Gemmata obscuriglobus: one gene and its partner. The main gene of each other region encodes a partner of the protein of the gene in region 2 in a complex. Links are inferred from orthologs where the notes say so. Each region holds a gene or a part of one and is shown on either strand. Other genes may lie near its edges. The genes, in order: accD and accC.

Region 1 (6,207 bases), 3.1 Mb from region 2 along the record:
GGCACGACCAAAATGACCGACAGCCCGCGTGCGGCCACCGAGATGCTACTCGTGTCGCAGGCGATCGATTACGCAGTCGCGAAGATGGACTTCAGCGCGCTCAGCGGGCAAGCCGTCTTCCTCGACACCACGCCGATTGAAAAGGATGTCATCGATAAGGGCTACGTCATCAGTTTGGTGCGTCAGCAGTTGCTGGCGCACGGCGCTCTAATCCAGGAGGAGCGCACCCGTGCCCTATACGTGGTCGAGTTGCGAGCGGGCGCGATCGGCACGGACAGGCACAGCGTGATGGTGGGTACCCCTGCGGTGTCACTGCCCTCGGTAGTGCCCGGGTTGCCCACAAGCATTCCCGAAATTGCCCTCATGAAGAAGAACGACCAACGTGGGGTCGCAAAGATCGGGGTATTCGCCTACAACCGCGTCACCGGGCGAGCCCTTTGGCAGTCCGGCACAGTCGAGGGCGAAAGCCAGTCGAAAGACCTTTGGGTGTTCGGCGCGGGTCCCTTCAGCAAAGGCACTATTCGCGACCGCACCGAACTGGCCGGCGAGCCGCTCCCCTCCATCCCGACCCCAGCCGAGTTGCTGGGAACCAAAAGCGACAAAGATAAGCACGTGATTCCGGCAGCGGGCACCGCTCGAGAGCAGTTTTTCCCCAACAACACAGCGCCTGCGCCGCCACTACCCGTTCCCGCGGCAGCGGAAGCCGTGACTGGTAGCGCGATTCTCGCGAACACGCCGCTCGTGCGCTAGCATCCGCATGCGCTGCTCATGAATACGCCTTTAACTCGACATCCACTCCGAACGGCTCACCCCGCTCGGCACGCACTCCGATAACGGAACTCACTGAGGAGAGGTTCGTAACGATACGAGCGCCCGGTGGACGTAGTCGTTCCGTACTAACGTTGAACCGTGGCGCCCATTTACGGCGTGCCACGATCCAGAGGCCGCACAGATGCAACCGCTCTCACCACTTGCCCGTCATGAGCCCTCGCACCCGAACTGGGAACTCCTCCGGCGGCTCGGTTGGTCGGTTGCCAACATTTCCGGAGCGTACTGTGTCGCGTGGCGCGGGCGTGACGAGGTCGTGTTCGAGTGGCGCGAGGACGGGTGGCACCGTATCGGCGGGAGCGGCCCTGTTGAGCAGGTGTAAAACCAAGCAGCCCGGTTTAGTGTGAGCGTTACCGAATGGCGTGAGCAAGAGCTATTCGGATAAGCCACTGCGGCGTGGCGGCCCCAAAAACACGGATGGGTGCGCTCGCGATTCCTACTTGACCTACCCCGGTGCGTGCGGGTACCAATGAGGTGCCCGTCGCGCCCGTTCGTCTCTCTTGGGCCGGATCGTGATGTGATTCAGAACGACACGCGAATTCCGATCGTAGCCCGAGCCACTCCTTGAGGGGACAGCCGAATGAACTCCGCCACCCGCGACGTTCCCGCCCCGGAATCCTACGCGACCTTTTGGGAGCCGATCCCGGTGGACACCCCTCCGGTCGTTCACACACCGGCCAGGGAGCCGAAAGACGCGTACCAAGATTTCGTTAACATCACCGAAGACGCGCCGGTGTCGCTCCAAGTCTCGCAAATCGACATCTAATCAGACGTGTCCGATCGCTTTTACATTCCCGATCTGCTCGGTGCCGGCGAGTTTGTACTTACCGGTCCGGAGGCACACCACCTCGTCGCCGTGCGCCGGTTCGGTGACGGCGACGAGGTGGTGGTTTTCAACGGAGACGGCAACGACTACCCGGCGCAAATTCTTAGCGCCGGGAAAAAGAGCGTTGTGCTTCTGGTGCGGGAGCCGGTCTTTGTCAATCGCGAACTCCCCTTCCCGGTCGTGGTCGCGTCAGCCCTTCCGAAAGGAGACCGCGCCGATTTTCTCGTCGAAAAATTGACCGAACTCGGGGTCAACCGATTCATCCCGCTCATCACGACACGAGCAGTGGTCTTACCCAAAGTGTCGGTGGTGGAAAAGTTCGGGCGTGCGGTGATCGAGGCGAGTAAGCAATGCGGTCGAAACTGTTTGATGCAAGTGGACGCCCCACAGAAATGGGACTCGTTCGTCGCGCGTGCCGACCTACCGCAGCCGCTAACAATTCTGCACACCGGCCCGGGGTTGGTGGGCGCGAGTGGCGCCGGCGGAACCTTGGCCGTCGGCCCCGAGGGCGGGTTCACGACGGAAGAGGTTGAGCGCGCCCTCACACACGGATTTGTAGCCCGGAGCCTGGGTTCTCGTGTGTTGCGGACCGAAACGGCAGCGATTGCCGCTGCCGCGAGATTGGGAGAAGGCACGAAAATCAATGCAACGAACGGCTGATCAAAACGGGTTTGCGGCTCGCAACCGCACACGACGATCAAGCCGCAGCGATCCCGGCCATATGAACCATAAGGGGACACAACAGGTAAGTAACGTTATCGTGTTGCACGTCGTCCCACCATCTCAGTAATCTTGCTTTTCAAGCTTCAAGAGCGTGTCTTTAAACGCCTTGGCACTCGGGTAGCGATCGGCGGGCTCACGTGAAATGGACTTCAGTAGGATGTCCGAGAGCCGGTCATCGAGCTTCGGGTTCAGGTCCTTTGCAACGCGCGGCGGTTGGTTGAGACGCCGACGGAAGGTCTCCTCACTCGAAGGCGACCGTTCCCACGGCAACTGGCTCGTGAACACCTCATAGGCCGTGACCCCGAGGGCGAACAGGTCAACGCGGTGATCGGTGTCTTTCCGCTTCAGGATCTCGGGCGCGAGGATGTCCGGGGTACCGGTTCGGTTCCCCCCCCGACAAAACTCGGGGGTGTAGGGAATGGTCAGACCGAAGTCGATCAGCTTGAGCACCCCGTCTTTGTCGACCATCACGTTGCGTGGGCACAGGTCGCGGTGCAGCCACTTGTTGTCGTGCATGTACTGCAACGCGTCGCAGAGCTGGCCGAGGTAGTAGATCCGGTTCCCGTTCAGCTGCGGGGATCGCGTTTCAATCAGGTAGTTCAGTCCGAGGCCGTCGACCCACTCCATCACCAGACACGGTGAACCGTCCTCGGTGACCCCCGCCTCGAACGTGCGCACCACGTTCTCGTGCTTCAGCGCCGCACAGATCTCGCCTTCGTGCGGCTTCTTCAGACCGACGAACCGCTCCTCGAACTTCTTGGTCTTCAGTTTGTCGAGGATCTTGAGACAGACGGTGCGGCCGAGCTCCCGGTCGTAGGCCCGGTACACCTTCGACATGCTCCCTTGACCGGTGCGTCCGCTCAGCTCGAACCGCCGAGCGACGTTAATCCGCTTCAGCCCCTTGGTGGAGCCGCCGCCCTTCGATTTACCGAACAGGAAGTCGAACAGGCCCACGACACACCTCAGAAGCGCGGAGCACGGAACACAGCGTGCGGAACGAAGACGCTTGCACGGGCAACCAGACAAGCTCCGCGTTTCGGACTCCGCACCCCGCCGCTAACGAATTTGACAATAGTCAACGATCCGAGCCACCTCGGTTCGCAGGTCTTTTCGGTGAACGATCCGGTCCACGAACCCGTGCTTGAGCAGGAACTCGCTGGTCTGAAAGTTCTCCGGCAGTTCCACTCGCACCGTGTTCGAGATCACCCGGCGGCCGGCAAAGCCGATCATCGCCTTGGGCTCGGCCAAAGTGATATCGCCCTGCAGCGCCCAGCTCGCCGCCACGCCACCCATTGTGGGGTTTGTCAGGATGCAGATGTACAAACCGCCCGCCTGGTCGTATCGACCCAGAGCGGCCGAAATCTTCGCCATCTGCATCAGCGACAGGATGCCCTCTTGCATCCGCGCGCCGCCGCCCGACCCGCTCACAAAAATAAGCGGCAGTTTCAGCTCGGTTGCGCGTTCGGCGGCGCGGGTGAGTTTTTCGCCCACCACGCTACCCATGCTCCCCGCCATGAACGCGAAGTCGGTGATGCCCAGAACGACGCCGCGACCGCGGATGAACCCCTTACCGGTCACCGCGCCGTCGAGCATCCCGGTCTTTTTCTGCTCTTCCGCGAGCCGCTGTGCGTACGGGATGCGGTCAACGAAGTTGAGGGGGTCACAGGGCTTGATGTCCGCGTCCCACTCCTCGAAGGTGCCCTCGTCGAGCAACTGCGCGATGCGGTCGCGGGCGGGCATGGTGAAGTGGTGGTCGCAGTCCGGGCACACGTGGTGCCGGGCGACCACCTCCTTCTTGTAGACCGTGGTCTTGCAGTTCGTGCACTTGATCCAGAGGCCTTCCGGCACGCCCCGCTTCGCCCGCTCGGTCGACATGCTCTCCCCCGAATTCGGAACGCGGAGTTCGGGATGCGGAACAGAAGACATCATTGCTCCCCGCGAGCCGTTTTGACAATCCGAATTCCGAGCCCCCGCACGCCACCTTACGCGCGGTCGTCGATTTGGGCCAGGCTCTGGAACTTCTTCCCCTCGACGTAAGCGAGGAACGCGCCGCCGCCGGTCGAGACGTGGGTCATCTTGTCCGCGTAGCCGAACTGCTCTGCGGCCTCGGCCGTCTCGCCCCCGCCCACAACCGTGACACCGGACGAGGCCGACATCGCTTCGGCGATGTACTGCGTGCCCCGCGCGAACGCCGCCTGCTCGAACCAGCCGAGCGGCCCGTTCCAGATCACGGTCGCGGCGTCTTTGACGGCAGCCTTGTACGCCTCGATCGTCTTCGGGCCGATGTCCACGCCCTCGAAGCCCGCCGGAATCGGCCCCTCGCAGACCTGCGTCTGGAGCAGGTCGTCGCTCTTGGCCACGACGTAATCGACCGGGAGCACGATCTTCGTCCCGACGTGCTTCAGCAGCGGACCGGCCGCCGCCACTTCCTCGTCTCCGACGCGGGTGGCGCCCACGTCCACGCCCCGCGCTTTGAGGAAGGTGTACGTCATCTTCCCGCCGATCAGGAGCTGATCGACCTTCGTGAGCAGCACGTTGATGAACGCGATCTTGTCCGACACCTTCGCGCCGCCCATGATCCCCAGGACCGGCGCCTTGGGCGCGCTCATCAGGCCCTCAATGATCTCCAGCTCCTTCGCGACCAGGAGGCCGACCGCGCGGGGCTTACCGGCGGCCTTGAGGGCGGCCGGAACCGCGACCATGCTGGCGTCTTTGTCGTTGTGGCAGGTGCCGAAGGCGTCGTTGACGTAAGCGTCCGCGAGCGAAGCGATCGCCGCCGCGAACTCCGCGTCGTTCTTCTGCTCGCGCGGGTCGAACCGCAGGTTTTCGAGCAGGACCACGTCGCCCGGCTTCATTGCGGCAACGGCAGCGGTCACGCCGGCCCCGACCACCTCGCTGGCAGCCTTCTTGACCGGCGTACCGAGCAGTTCGGAGAACTTGGCGGCCACCTTGTCCATCGTGAGGTTGGCGCGCTCCTCCGGGGTGGCCTTCTCCGGCCGCCCGAGGTGGCTCATGGCGATCACGCTCGCGCCCGCGTCGAGCAGGTGCTTGATCGTGGGCAGCGCGGCGCGGATGCGGCGGTCGTTCTTCACGGCGCCGGTCTTCTTGTCGAGCGGGACGTTGAAGTCCACGCGGACGAGCACCTTCTTACCCTTCAGGTCGCCGAGGTCGTCGAGGGTCTTCTTGGCCACGGATCAGAACCTCAGAAAAAGAAGAGGGCCGCGGACGACCACAGAAAACACAGATCAAAACAGGCTGACGCAGCTTCCGTCCGAATCCGTGTCTTCTGCGGCGACCCGTGGCCGGTTGCCGACACCTTGGGCTCAGCCCTTGGCCGCCATGAACTTCATGAGGTCCACGCAGCGGTTGCTGTAGCCCCACTCGTTGTCGTACCACGACACGAGCTTGAAGAAGTTGCTGTTCAGCCCGATACCGGCCTTCGCGTCGAAGACGCTGGACGCCGGGTCGTGGATGAAGTCGGTCGAAACGACCTCGTCCTCGGTGCTGACGAGCACGCCCTTCAGGTAGGTCTCGCTGGCCCGCTTCATCGCGGCGCAGATCTCTTCGTAGCTGGTGGCCTTGGTGGTCTTCACCGTCAGGTCCACCACCGACACCGTCGGGGTCGGAACGCGGAACGACATGCCGGTGAGCTTGCCCTTCACCTCGGGGCACACCAGCGCGACCGCCTTCGCGGCGCCGGTGCTGCTCGGGATGATGTTGATGGCCGCGGCGCGGCCCCCGCGCCAGTCCTTCTTGCCGCCCTGGCCGTCCACCGTCTTCTGAGTGGCGGTGTAGGCGTGGATCGTGGTCATCAGCCCTTCTTCGATCCC
Region 2 (6,237 bases):
CGATGCCGCCGGTGAGCTTGCCGACCACCTTCGCCTGCACGAAGTCGCGTAGCTTGGCGAGGTCGAGTTTCGGTTCGCCGAACGTGACTCCGTAAGCGGCCATTTCGTGCGCTTCGCGAATGATCTTGGCCGTGTGCAGCAGCGCTTTGCTGGGGATGCACCCGCGGTTCAGGCACACGCCGCCGAGCTTCGCGCCTTCGTCCACCAGCGTGACCTTGATGCCGCTATCGGCCGCGTGCAGGGCGGCGGGGTACCCGCCGGGGCCGCCGCCGATAACGAGGAGCGCCGTTTCACGAACGTCGGACATGTTCGGTTCTCCGTGAAAACGCAAACAGGGGGCATACGCCCCCCGCTCGCCTTACCGGAATTGTATGGGCGGCGCCCGGCGCCGGTGCGGTCAGTCCTCGGAGTGACCGAGCAGCCCGCGGACCACGGCCACCAGTCCGAACACGAACAGGACCGGCGGGTAGAAGTAGATGACCCCGGCGGCCCAGCCCAGCCCGAACCACACCACCGCGCCCAGCATCATCCCACACCCGCCGAGCACGCCGGAGGAGATGTGAATCCCGCCGCCGCGCGACGGGGGCGGGTCGTAGTCGTCCGCCCGCGGGGCCGACGGAACGGACCGGCGCTTCTCAAGAGCCGGGATTTTGGGTTTGGGCTTCGGAGCCGGCTCGTCCGGTTCCGGACGCGGAGCGCTCCAGGCCGGCGCGTTTGCCGGCTCCGGTTCGGGGCTGTCCATCAGCGCCCGGTACGCGGCCTCCTCCTCGGACGCCGGTGCGAGGGCCGCCACTTCCGGCGCCGGCACCGTGAGCGGCGCGGCGCACGACGGGCATTTGGTGCGTTTCCCCGCGTACTCGTCGGACACGCTGAAGTGCCGACCGCACGCGCAGTCAAAAGTAATGGGCATTCGAATCGGTGAGTGAGGGAATAACGTCAGCCGTAGTTCTTGCGACCTTTGTTAAAATTCGGAAGCCCCTTCGTGCCCTTCTGGCGCGCGTTACCGTCGCGGTCGAGGGCGGAACTGGTCGGTTCCGACTCGGCCAAGCCGTAGGTGCTTTTGTCCTCTTCGTCGTCTTCGAGTTGTGGCTTGCGATACCCGGACGGTCTGGGAACCGCCGGCGGCTGTTCCGGTTCGGGCGGCAGCGGGGGCGGCACGACCTCCGCGACATCCAGAACCTCAACGATTTCCAGCACTGGCTCGGGCTCGGGTACGGTGAAAACGGAGTTGCAAACGGGGCACTTAGCCCGCTTGCCCGCGGACGCATCGGGCACGCGTAAGATTTTTCCGCACTTACAGTTAATCGTAATGGGCATGGGCAACTCCGGACGAACTACGGCACCAGCGCCGCGGTACTGACAAACGCCGCTACCTTTGCGTCTGTTCTTTATCGATCGACCGACCGCCCTTCACGGTTTGGAACGATCCGGTGGCCCGGTTACTCTTGTGCCTCAAACTGCCACCTACTGGTTCCAGGAACGCAATTCAGCCCGGCGGCCGGGGGGACCGATGCCATCGGGGGAGTGGGCACCACGGGACGGCAGAACGGCAGAGCCAGCGTGGGGAGAAACACCAAGAGGAGCATGGGGCAAACCGCCACGGCGGGACTTCACCTCGTCACACGGTCGGGGACCATCGCTGACTGATTGTGAAGCAGTGCCGCGCGTTACGCAATGAGAAACGGTACTTCGGCTGAGTGGGAGAGGAGCCGGACGACGGCACGTGCGCGGCGGCCGATTGGGGCCGGCCACCGCGTACGCGCCGCTATCGTTTAACTGACCTTGGGGGGCATCATCACGCGCTCGATGTACGTCGTGTCCACGTTGCCCGCGATGAAGTCTTCGTTGTCGAAGATGGTTTTCAGGATCGGGATCGTCGTGTGGATGCCCTCCACCACGAACTCCCGCAGGCACCGCCGCATGACCGCGAACGCCTCCGCCCGCGTCGGCTGGTGGACGAGCAGCTTCGCCACCATGCTGTCGTAGTTCGGCGGCACCCGGTAGCCGGCGCACACGTGCGAATCGATCCGCACTCCCGGGCCGCCCGGTGGTCGCCACGTCTTCACGGTCCCCGCGCTGGGGCGGAAGTCGTGGGCCGGGTCCTCGGCGTTGATACGCACCTCGATCGCGTGCCCGCGCTGCTGAACGTCCTTCTGCTCGTACCGCAGTTTTTCGCCCGCCGCGACCCGAATCTGCTCGCGGATCACGTCCACGCCCGTCACCAGTTCCGTGACCGGGTGCTCCACCTGCACGCGGGCGTTCACCTCGATGAAGTAGTAGTTGTTCTGCTGGTCCACGAGGAACTCGCACGTCCCCGCGTTGTAGTACCCCGCCTCCTTCGCCAGCCGCACCGCCGCGGCGCACATCTCCTGCCGGACGCTGTCCGGCAGGTTCGGCGACGGCGACTCCTCTACCAGCTTCTGGTGCCGCCGCTGGAGCGAGCAGTCCCGCTCGAACAGGTGGATCACGTTCCCGTGCTGGTCGCCGATGAGCTGCACCTCGACGTGCCGCGGGCGGTCCAGGTACTTCTCCAGGAACACGCTCCCGTCCTTGAACGCGGCCTCGGCCTCGGCCCGCGCCGCCGAGAGCCCGGTCGCCAGCGAGGCGTCATCGCGGGCCACGCGCATCCCGCGCCCGCCGCCCCCCGCCGACGCCTTCACCAGCACCGGGTAACCGACCATGTTGGCGAACTTCTTCGCCTGCTCCTCGGTCTCTACCAACCCGTCGCTGCCGGGCACCGTGGGCACCTTCGCGGCCCGCGCGACCGTCTTCGACTTGTCCTTGTTGCCCAGCCGGTCCATCGCCCCGACCGGCGGCCCGATGAACTCGATGCCGGAGTCCCGGCACTGCTCGGCGAACTTGCTGTTCTCGGACAGGAACCCGTACCCGGGGTGGATCGCCTGCGCCCCGGTCTTCTCGGCGGTGGCGATGATGCGCGGGATGTTGAGGTAGCTCTGCGCCGACACCGCCGGGCCGATGCACACCGCCTGGTCGGCGAAGTCGAGCCACGGCGCGCCGCGGTCCGCTTCCGAGTACACCGCCACCGCTTCGATGCCCAGGTCGTGGCACGCCCGGATCACCCGCAGCGCGATTTCGCCCCGGTTCGCGACAAGAATCCTATTAAACATGCTTCACCAATGCGGAATGCGGAGTGCGGAACGCGGAATGAAAAATGAAGGGAAGAACGGGTCTTCTCGCCTTCAATTTCGCATTCCGAATTCCGCACTCCGCATGTGGATTTTTAGGAGGGGTCCACCCGGAACAGGACGGTGCCGAACTCGACGAAATCGCCGCTCTGTTTGCACACCTCGGCGATGGTGCCGGCGCAGTCCGCGGTAACCTCGTTGTACAGCTTCATCGCCTCGATCGTGCAGACGACCGTTTTCGGCGTGACCTTCGCGCCCAGCGCGACGAAATCGGGCTTCTTGGGGTCGGGCTTGGAGTAGAACGTGCCGACCATCTGCGACTTGATTTCGATCAGGTTCTTGGCGGGCGCCGGGGTTGAAGTCGGCGCCGCGGCGGGCGCAGGCAGCGCTGCTCCGGGGGGCGCCGCAACGGGCGCCGCCGGGGCCGGCAGCCGTGCCGGTGCTGGTGCCGGGGCGGGCGCGTACCCGATCACGGCGCCGCCCTTGCGGAGCCGGATGCGGTGCTCGCCTTCTTTCAGATCGACCTCAGCCAGGTCGTGCTCGGTCATCAGTTTCAGGAGGTACTCGACCGTGCGCACATCGAACGGCCGGGGGGCGTCCCGTTGATCGTCGGCCACCACGTAACCCTCAAATATGGCGAAACCCCGGTCGGGGCCGGGGAGTGAATGATGGAACAGTGTATGAGCGGGGCGGCCGCGCGGCAGCCGGCGCCTCGACCGGTCAGCCCGCCGCGAGGGTCGCGGGCTCGCGGGACAGGGTGGTGAGGAGCTTGCACCCGTCGTGGGTGATGAGCACGTCGTCCTCAATGCGGATGCCGCCCCAGCCCGGAATGTAGATGCCCGGCTCGATGGTGACCACCATGCCGGACTCGAGCACGTCCTCGGAGTTCGCCCGGATCTTCGGGGCCTCGTGGATCTCGAGCCCGATCCCGTGCCCGAGGCCGTGCGTGAAGTGGTCGGCGAGCTTCAGGTCCGGGTACTTGTCGAACCGGGCGTTCGCGAACACCTTGCGGGCCGCGGCGTCCACGTCCTTCGCCTTCACACCCGGGCGGATCGCCGCCAGCGCGGCGTTCTGCGCCGCCAGGACCACCGCGTACAGCTTCTCGAAGTCGTACCCGATCCGCTCTAACTTGTTGCGGCGGCTCGGCGAGGTGCCGAACGGGCTGCGGAGCGTGCGGGTGATGTCCGACTTGTACCCCACCAGGTCCGCGCCGAAATCGACCAGCAGTTTTGCCCCGTCGCCCAGCGGCTTGTTCGTGGGCGTGGCGTGCGGCAGCGCGCCGCGCTCGCCGACCGCGATGATCGGCGGGAACGCGGTGCATTTGGCCCCGGCGCGCCGCACGTACCCCTCCAGCGCGTCCACCATGTCCTTTTCGGTGTCGGCCTCGCGCACGGTCGCGAGGAACATTTTGAACCCGCGCTCGGCCACCTTGACGGCGTCGCGGATCTTCTCCACTTCGCCCGGGTCCTTTACCGCCCGTTGCGCCTCAATGGCCCCGTCCACGGACACGAACGTGATCTTCGGGGCCAGTTGCCGCAGCGCCTCGAGTTCGCCCAGGGTGATCCGGCTGCCCTCGACGCCGACCGCTTTGGCCCCGGACTTGTTGAGGGCCTCGGCCGCGGCTTCGAGGGTGGTCTTGTTGTGCCCCCGGATGACCGCGTCCTGGTCCGGGCACTCCTCCCGCACCTGCTCCTCGAACCGGGTGTCGCTGACGAGCAGCGTGTTCTTGGGCAACACCGCGTAGTAGCTGGAGTCCCCGGTGAACCCGGTCAGGTAAGTGACGTTGACCGCCGCGGTGACCAGGAACCCGTCGAGGTCGCGCGACTTCAGCGTCTGACCCAGAGCGTTCCGACGTTGCTGCAGATAATTCATACGCAAATGCGGGGGACAGGGGGACGGGGCAACGTGCCGCCGGGCAGACAGTGTAGCCCAAACCCAGTACGGAGACACAAAGTTGCAGGTAGTAGTTACCACCCCGCTATCGGAATTCAACAATGAACTAAATTAATTGACAAAGATCATGTCGCAGCGGAACCGCCGGCTGACGCGACCAGAATATCTGTCGCTCGAAATCAGGTGTGACGTTTTGGGTATGCCGGCCGCCGGGCTCAACCGTGGGGGCTCTGATCGCTCCCACGGGCCACCTTCGGCATCAGGCGGCTTGCGCCTCACCGCCCTCGTCGTTCCAGTCCTCGAACCGCATGGGCAGCAGCCGGCTGATGCCGCTCTCCTGCATGGTAACCCCCCACAGCCGGTCGGCGGCGGCCATCGTCCGCTTCTTGTGGGTGATGACAATGAACTGGCTGCGGTCCAGGAACTCGCGCAGCACCCCCGCGAGCCGCGCCGTGTTCGCCTCGTCCAGCGCCGCGTCCACCTCGTCGAGGATGCAGAACGGCGACGGTTTGTTGCGAAAGATCGCGAGCAGGAGGGCGACCGCGGTCAGCGTCTTCTCGCCGCCCGAGAGCAGCGACAGTGATCGCAGCTCTTTACCGGGCGGGCGGGCGGTGATCTCGATCCCCGACTCCAGCACGTCGGCCTCGTCCTCCAGCACGATGTCCGCCTGCCCGCCGCCGAACAGTTTGCGGAACAGCTCCTGGAAGTACCCGCGGACCGCGTTGAGGGTGTCCAGGAACAGCTTGCGGCTGTCGCCGTTGATGGCGTCGATGATCTGCTGGAGCGACTGCCGGGCGGCGTTCAAATCGCTGTGCTGCGCCTGGAGCGCGTTGAACTCGCCCTCGACCCGGGTAAGCTCCTCGAGCGCCTCCATGTTGACGCTGCCGAGCCGGGCCAGCTTGCGCTTCAGGTCTTCGATTTCGGCCTGGGCTTCGAGCACGTTGACGCCCACGAGCGGCGGCTCGATGCGTTCCGAACTGGTCGTGTCGGCACGAGCGTCTTCGGTGCCCGAAATGTCCGCGCTGGAGCCCTCGGCGGGCCGGAGCGCGCCGCCCGCCAGTTCGGCCAGTTCGATCCCGTAGTCCTCGCGGATCCGCTGGCCGAGCGCGGCGAGCCGGGCGCCGAGGTCGTGGGCGGCGAGTTCGCGGGCGTGCGCGGCGGCCTGCTTTTCCTGCCACCCGTGGCGGAGCTGCTGGAG

The links.
Region 1: the proteins of accC (region 2) and accD are in contact, whole or in part, in a solved structure (PDB 8UXZ), measured with the Escherichia coli proteins. The link is inferred for Gemmata obscuriglobus from one-to-one orthologs.

The regions. Positions count from the first base shown.
Region 1 is NZ_CP042911.1:4,979,602-4,985,808, forward strand. The notes cover bases 2,344-5,257. They hold accD (acetyl-CoA carboxylase, carboxyltransferase subunit beta), read right to left. Parts: upstream 4,253-5,257; coding sequence 3,434-4,252; downstream 2,344-3,433. Other genes in these bases: GobsT_RS20555 (serine/threonine protein kinase), read right to left, coding at 2,438-3,331; GobsT_RS20565 (phosphoglycerate kinase), read right to left, coding at 4,360-5,257. Also shown: GobsT_RS20535 (DUF6655 family protein), read left to right, coding at 1-750; GobsT_RS20540 (hypothetical protein), read left to right, coding at 953-1,150; GobsT_RS20545 (hypothetical protein), read left to right, coding at 1,409-1,594; GobsT_RS20550 (RsmE family RNA methyltransferase), read left to right, coding at 1,601-2,314; more of GobsT_RS20565, read right to left, coding at 5,258-5,568; gap (type I glyceraldehyde-3-phosphate dehydrogenase), read right to left, coding at 5,701-6,207.
Region 2 is NZ_CP042911.1:8,065,670-8,071,906, reverse strand. The notes cover bases 951-3,894. They hold accC (acetyl-CoA carboxylase biotin carboxylase subunit), read right to left. Parts: upstream 3,129-3,894; coding sequence 1,773-3,128; downstream 951-1,772. Other genes in these bases: GobsT_RS33425 (M24 family metallopeptidase), read right to left, coding at 3,867-3,894; GobsT_RS33430 (acetyl-CoA carboxylase biotin carboxyl carrier protein), read right to left, coding at 3,242-3,763; GobsT_RS38465 (hypothetical protein), read right to left, coding at 951-1,197. Outside these bases: lpdA (dihydrolipoyl dehydrogenase), read right to left, coding at 1-307; GobsT_RS33445 (hypothetical protein), read right to left, coding at 398-910; more of GobsT_RS38465, read right to left, coding at 937-950; more of GobsT_RS33425, read right to left, coding at 3,895-5,018; chromosome segregation protein SMC, read right to left, coding at 5,299-6,237. UniProt on the Escherichia coli protein: This protein is a component of the acetyl coenzyme A carboxylase complex; first, biotin carboxylase catalyzes the carboxylation of the carrier protein and then the transcarboxylase transfers the carboxyl group to form malonyl-CoA.